One region of the Paenibacillus sp. EB106-05-06-XG162 genome, then DNA from elsewhere that is predicted to be linked to it. Evidence: riboswitches for the same ligand, from Rfam matches in the RefSeq annotation. Region 1 holds a riboswitch; the other holds the start of a gene.
What was found. Region 1 has a riboswitch for cyclic di-AMP ahead of AC3WU2_RS27855 (C40 family peptidase). Riboswitches for the same ligand answer to the same signal wherever they lie in the genome.

Region 1 (3,695 bases):
CTCGCCCGTTACAGTGAATGGTACGGAGAATATCCGTATTCTACGCTATCGATCGTCGTACCACCCAAAGAAGGGAACGGCGCGGGCGGGATGGAGTACCCAACCCTCATTACGGCTTTTGGCGCGATGGATGACAACCCCGGATATGATCTAGAGCGTACCGTTGTGCATGAAATCGGACATCAATATTTCTACGGCATGCTCGCGAGCAATGAATTTGAAGAAGCTTGGCTGGATGAAGGATTCACCTCCTATGCAGAGGACCGCGTCATGGAGACGGAATACGGGATCGTCGCGAATTTGCCGATTGAATCGAGCTACATGACTGACCCAGCTCCTCTGTCTCTCTTTGCATGGAAGTACAAAGACTCCAATCAGTACGCCGAAAATGTGTACACACGTGGCAAGCTGGTGCTTATCGCCCTAGAGAAGCAAGTGGGAGCCAAGACGATGGCCAAAATTATGAAGACATATACGAAGAAATGGGCATTCCGTCATCCAACCACCTCAGATTTCCAGCATGTCGTCGAACAAGTCACGAAGAAGGATTGGACCGATTTCTTCAATCAATATGTCTATAAAGGGTTCATGACGGACTATGCTGTAGAGAGTATTACCGCTAAGAAGGTAGATAATAACGGAACATCCGCGTATGAATCCAAAGTCATTCTTCGTAAAAAAGGCGGTGATTATCCGCAGGTTCCTGTCGTATTCATGTTCAAAGACGGCACTTCCGTCAAGCGAACTTGGGACGGCGCATCAGCAACGATTCAATATACACTCACCCATAAGACACCGCTGGACTGGGTCATGATTGACCCGCAAGACACCATGGTGCTCGAGAATAAACGCATCAATAACTATATGAAGGCCCAAATTGATGAGGCCGTCAAAACACGAATCAATTTCAGCACAGCGAAACTGATCGAGAGTATCTTGAACGCACTCGGATGGTGAGGTGAACCCGGAATGAATTATATTAAAGAAAGCTTTAGCATCGTCAAACATCATTTTTATATCGTCATTATTCTATTCTTGTACCAGCTGATCTGGGGCTTCTTCCTCTATCGATTTATCGACGCCATCGTGGTTCCTATTCTGGAACACTACCCGGATCCCCACCCCACCGAGACGAGTATGCAGATGTTCCTGATTGAGAGTCAGTTCCAACTTATGAAGACGGACATCCTCGATTATTACCTCTGGATGCTCGCAGGGCTGTTCTTGATTCGCATGTTAATTACCCCATTCATCAACGCAGGACTCTACTATTCTATTCATCACCAAGACGATAAAGGACTCCTGTTCTTCAAAGGCATTAAATACGCTTGGAAGCCGGTCTGCTTATTCTATTGGCTGGAGAACCTGCTGATCCTTGCTCCTGCATACTGGGTAGTTCCATACTTCTATCAGGAATGGAAGCTCTACGATCTAGAGCACCTGGGGATATCCTTCCTCCCGATCATCTTCGGATGGATTGTATTCGCTTGGATCATTCACCAGTTGTTCTTATTTATGCAATTTGGACAGGTGAGCAAGGCCGGGGTATTCCAAGGGCTGCTCCTCTCCCTCAAAAATCTGCCGATGATCCTGGGGATCACCCTTCTATTACTTGCACTGCTGTTATTGATAAGCGGAATTTTCACAGCGGCCGCATGGATCTGGACAGGACTCCTTGCCATTATTCTTCATCAGACCTATCATCTCGTCCGCTCCATCGTCAAGGTATGGGGTATTGCAGCACAATATAAATTGTGGCAGAGCAAATGCTAATTCAACCCGACAAAGTGATGCTATTGCTTCGAAGCTGGTTCAGGTACTTTGCAGGGGCCCCGAAAAAGAAATAAAATAAATCTAAGCGAGCGCCCGCCCTGGAAGCTCTCAGAATGCCGATACTCGTCCAAATATCATAGGGAAGTAACGAATAAACCCGAATTTCGCCTAGCGAAGCTCGGGTTATTCGCTGTTTTTCGCAAAAAAATGGGATAAAAACGTAAAAAGGGTTTGTCAAAGCGCAGACCGTCTGGTAGAATAACAATTAGTTAAGATTTTGTAATAAGTTTGTAATCAATTTTGTCATTATTGTTATTTGTATCCGGTGCACCAAATCATTGAAGCCGAGTTCCTGCGCACCAGGAAACGGGGGAACCATCTTTGGGTGAATTGATCTTGCAAGTAAGGGATCATAGGGAGCCTTCAACCGAACCCTTAGCTAACCTCGTAGGCGTTGGAAGGAGTTTTACCCTTTTGAAAAAGTTATTCAGCTCTATGATCGTCACACTTGCATTAACGATGGCAGTCTCAGTTGGTAGCGCTTTCGCTGCTGATTCCAAACTTGACAAAGAAGTTAAGGATGTTCTTGGTACTCGCTATCAGAGCGGTGGCACATCGACAAGTGGATTTGATTGCTCTGGATTTACGATGTATATCTTCAAGCAATTCGACGTCAAACTTCCACACCAATCAGGATCCCAGTACAAGATGGGGACGAAAGTTGCAAAATCTGATCTTCAAACCGGAGATCTCGTATTCTTCAATACAAACGGTAAAGGCATCTCGCATGTCGGCATCTACGTAGGCGAGAACAAATTTGCACATGCATCCAGCAAAAAAGGGATTACAATTTCTAGCTTAAGCGATTCGTATTATGTGAAACGTTATGTTGGTGCAACAAGAGTGACGAATTCGGACATTTTTGATGACACCAATGACAATGACGGAAATCAAGATCACGATGATGTAGAATAATAAGAAGTAGCCCGCGAAGTCCATCCATTGGACAACATTCGTGGGTTTCTTTTTTAGATTTATAGTTTACATTTAATGTAATATATCTATATACTTTAAAGGGTGGACAAGCAGATTATTGGAATACCCTAGAGGAGGACTTTATCAATGCAAAAGATTAAAGTAGGTATTGTTGGTTACGGTAACTTGGGGAAAGGCGTGGAGAAAGCCATTCGTCAGAACCAAGACTTGGAGCTCGTAGCGGTATTCACTCGCAGACAGCCAGATCAAATCGCAACAGAAGGTATCAAATTCGAGCACATTTCCGCTACAGAGCAATATAAAGGCATCATTGACGTGATGATTCTGTGCGGAGGTTCGGCGACGGATCTTCCAGAACAGACACCTGTCATCGCCAGAATGTTCAACACAATCGACAGCTTCGACACGCATGCGAAAATTCCCGAATTTTTCAACACGGTGGATGCAGCTGCGAAAGAAGGCGGCAACCTCAGCGTTATTTCGACAGGCTGGGATCCGGGATTATTCTCCCTTAATCGACTTCTTGCTGAGTCTATCCTTCCAGAAGGCAAAGATTACACGTTCTGGGGCAAAGGCGTTAGCCAAGGCCACTCGGATGCGATTCGTCGCGTACCAGGCGTAAAAGCTGGCGTACAATACACCGTACCTGTTCAAGAAGTGATCGACCGCATTCGTTCAGGTGAAACGCCTGAGCTTGCTACACGTGAGAAGCATTTGCGTGAGTGCTATGTTGTCGCTGAAGAAGGCGCGAACCAAGATCAAATTCGCGAGACGATCGTGAATATGCCGAACTATTTCTCTGATTATGACACAACGGTAACATTCATCTCCGAGGAGCAGCTTCAGGCTGAGCACCAGGGCATGCCGCATGGCGGATTCGTTATTCGCAGTGGTGTAACTGGTGAGAATACGAAGCAAATTATTGA
Region 2 (3,695 bases), on a different contig from region 1:
GATGATCAGCGGATGGACGAGAATCGCAATCGCAATCAGCTTCATCTCGTGCGGTTCAATTTTCCGACCCAAGAACTCCGGCGTACGACCGACCATTAAGCCAGCCAAGAACACCGCGAGGATCGCATACATCAGCATATTGACGAGCCCTACACCATCACCGCCAAACACCACGTTCAGCATCATGAGCGACATCGGGACAAGACCACCGAGCGGCGTTAACGTATCATGCATATTGTTGACCGTACCCGTCGTTGCCGAAGTCGTCACGGTCGTGAATAGAGCGGATTGCGCAATCCCGAATCGTGCTTCTTTCCCCTCCATACTGCCTTGAGATGTGTCTGCACCGATCGTATTCAAGACCGGGTTGCCGTTGCTTTCCGAGATATACACAAGACTTAGGAAAGCTGCGAACAGGATACTCATAACGGCGAACACGATCCAGCCCTGCTTCTGATTCCGAGCGAATCGTCCGTACGTATACGTCAAGGATGCTGGGATACACCACATCATCAACATTTCGAGCACATTCGTAAGCGGGTTCGGATTCTCGAATGGATGCGAGGAGTTCACTCCGAAAAATCCGCCGCCATTCGTCCCCAAATGTTTAATCGACTCGAGCGATGCTACAGGACCAATCGCGATCTGCTGCGTCTCGCCCGTAATCGTGTGCGCTTGAACCGTAGCGTCTAGCGTCTGCGGCACTTGGAGTCCAACGAGCACCAGTGTCATTACGATCGCCATTGGAATCAACAATCTGGTATGGGCCTTCACGAAGTCCGCGAAGAAATTGCCTAGCCCTGTGCCCTTCTTCGTTAATCCGCGGATAAAGGCAATCGCCACCACAATACCCGTAGCCGCTGAGGTGAACATCATCATCATGATGACGATCATTTGCGAGAAATAAGATAAGCCTGACTCCCCGCTGTAATGCTGTAAGTTCGTATTGGTCATAAAGCTGATAATCGTATTAAAAGATAACGTCGGCTCCATATTGTCAATGCCGTTCGGATTGAGCGGCAGCCAGCGCTGTGTCAGCAAGACGCCGAACCCCACCAAGGTTAATACGAGATTCGTCAGGAGCAAGCTAAGCGCATATCTTTTCCAAGACATATCGCCGCGGTTCTTCAGCCCGATCATCCAGAAGATCCCTTTCTCCACCGGACCAAATATCCGATCACTCCGGTTCGGCTCGTTCGAAAATATATGATAGATATACGTACCGAGCGGCTTCACGATCAAGAGCAGCAGCCCGATAACAATCACGATTTGCAATAAATCCATTCCCCAGTTCATAGTCGATCTCCCTTTTCAACAACATTTTAATCAACGTGAAAAAAGTTAATTTTTTTCATTCCCTCTAAAAAAAGGCATAAAAAAAGAAGCCTGCGGGGGAGGTTATCCATCGCGGCTTCAATAATGGGCATGGCGAATCACCATGCTGCGCACTCATTGAATACGTTCAAGTTGCCTCTCTCGAGACGCTTACGAGGTTAGCTGTCGGATTCGGGCCTTGAGAGTCGCCCTACCTTAGCGCCGTACAAGACGGTGCCTCGGATTCACCCCATGGTCAGCTCAGCTGACCGTTGGTTCCCCCGCTCTTTGCCATAGCAAAGACTCAGCGTTAAAGACATGTAAAACATTTTTCATAGCTTCATCAATCTATTTCACATCATAACCACAGATCTGTTTCGCATCTGCAGCCAACATTCGTCTACACTTTCCTTCATCCTCTCTCATTCGCTTACGAGGTTAGCTGTCGGATTCGGATGGTGAGAGTCACCCTACCTCGGTACCGTTGTACCAAGGATTCACCCCACATGTTCCTGCTCTCGCTCTCACACGAGCCACAGGTTCATGACTTATTGGTTCCCCCGCTCCTTGCACGTGCAAGGACTCAGCAATGTTCATGAATCGTATCATACTCCTCGCGTTGCAACTTGTAAAACCTTAAATTGGTTCTAAATGGAATCTGAAAATACTGGAAATCGTCATGAAAGCGTTATGAATGACACGAATCTCTCGAAACCTCCTATTTTCGCTCGTTAGATCACTTTCGCGCAAATTTCAGGATGAATGCACATGCATCGGAGCACCGCCATACAAAAAAAGCCAACCCTCTTCACCGAAGGTTAGCTTCTCTCCACATTTATCTATAAAATAATAGATCAATCACTTTGAACACGGCCATCGCAAGCACGAATGCAATCGGAATCGTCACGATCCAAGAGATGACAATACGACCTGCTAGGCCCCATTTTACCGCCGAAAAACGCTTCGCGGAACCTACACCGAGGATCGCTGAGGTAATCGCATGCGTTGTACTAACGGGCAAATGCGCTAGCGTTGCAGTCATAATAATAGCAGCTGACGATAAATCCGCTGCAAAACCGTTAATCGGTTCGATTTTGAAGATTTTCGTACCCATCGTTTTAATAATTTTCCACCCGCCGACAGATGTACCGAGTGCCATCGCTGTTGCCGCCGAAATTTTAACCCATAACGGAACATCCAAATTATCTTGTATTCCTGCTGAGACAAGAGCGAAGGTAATGATCCCCATCGCCTTTTGCGCATCATTCGTCCCGTGCGTATAAGACTGAAGCGCTGCCGTCATAATCTGCCCTGTGCGGAAGCCTTTATTGACCGAATGCGGACTCATTCGACCGAAAATAAACTTCAGGATCGTCATCACGATATAACCAAGAGCAAATGCAATAAGCGGTGAGAAGATAAGTCCTTCTACGATTTTCGTAAACCCGGCATAGTTCAAGCTGTCTGAACCCGCTCCTATAAAGACTGCACCCGCGAGTGCACCAATGAGTGCGTGGGATGAGGACGAAGGAATTCCGAACCACCAAGTCACAAGGTTCCAGATGATCGCGGCGATTAAGGTCGCTATTACAATCTCTACCCCATTATCCAGCTTGGAGGGGTCTGCGACGCTTCCCCCGATCGTCTTCGCAACCCCGGTAAAGGACAAGGCACCGATGAAATTCATCGTTGCTGCGAGCAGAATCGCATGCCGCGGCTTGAGTGCGCGCGTCGAGACAGATGTCGCGATGGCATTCGCCGTATCGTGAAATCCGTTAATAAAGTCAAATGCTAGAGCTAGTAAGATAACAATACCTAAAACGATCATTGTATGATCCATAGAAATGTATTGCACAGAACGACTAGAGGTTCTTCAAAAAGGTAACTTTTTGAAACACACTATTTAGGTGTTCCCGCGCAACTCTGTCCTCCTTTATTTCACCTATCGTTCACGCGACCTTAGGAGTTGCGCATAATAATGGTTTCAAGAATATTAGCAACGTCTTCGCAGTTATCCGTCGTTTGCTCCAGACGCTCGTAGATTTCTTTTTTCTTAATCAGCTCAATCGGATCTTTCACCGCAGCGAATAGATCTTTGATACTCTTACGCAGAATATCGTCTGCTTGGTTCTCAAGGTCATTAATAAGGATCGTATGTTCGCGAATCGCGAGCAATTTTTTCTGTGACAATAGTCGAATCGCTTTTTGGATTTCAAATGCGCTATCGAGCAGCACTTTACCAAATTGTTCGATCGAAGCATCGTATTCCTTCACATGGTACATATCAAAGCGCGATGCACAAGCTTCAAGCCCGTCTAACACATCGTCCAGCGAGGTAGCCAGCGACATAATATCTTCACGCTCAATCGGCGTAATGAACG

Region 2: it holds a riboswitch for cyclic di-AMP, as region 1 does, so the genes downstream of both, kdpA (potassium-transporting ATPase subunit KdpA) here and AC3WU2_RS27855 (C40 family peptidase) in region 1, are expected to answer to the same signal.

What each region holds. Positions count from the first base shown of each region.
Region 1 is NZ_JBYTDT010000022.1:25,624-29,318, forward strand. Features, by position in the region: gene AC3WU2_RS27845 (M1 family metallopeptidase) at 1-957, shown strand, start outside; gene AC3WU2_RS27850 (carbamoyl transferase) at 970-1,773, shown strand; cyclic di-AMP (ydaO/yuaA leader) riboswitch at 2,106-2,242, shown strand; gene AC3WU2_RS27855 (C40 family peptidase) at 2,248-2,748, shown strand; gene AC3WU2_RS27860 (diaminopimelate dehydrogenase) at 2,896-3,695, shown strand, end outside.
Region 2 is NZ_JBYTDT010000018.1:79,590-83,284, forward strand. Features, by position in the region: gene kdpA (potassium-transporting ATPase subunit KdpA) at 1-1,284, opposite strand, end outside; cyclic di-AMP (ydaO/yuaA leader) riboswitch at 1,467-1,634, opposite strand; cyclic di-AMP (ydaO/yuaA leader) riboswitch at 1,727-1,913, opposite strand; gene AC3WU2_RS26360 (inorganic phosphate transporter) at 2,150-3,154, opposite strand; gene AC3WU2_RS26365 (DUF47 domain-containing protein) at 3,274-3,695, opposite strand, start outside.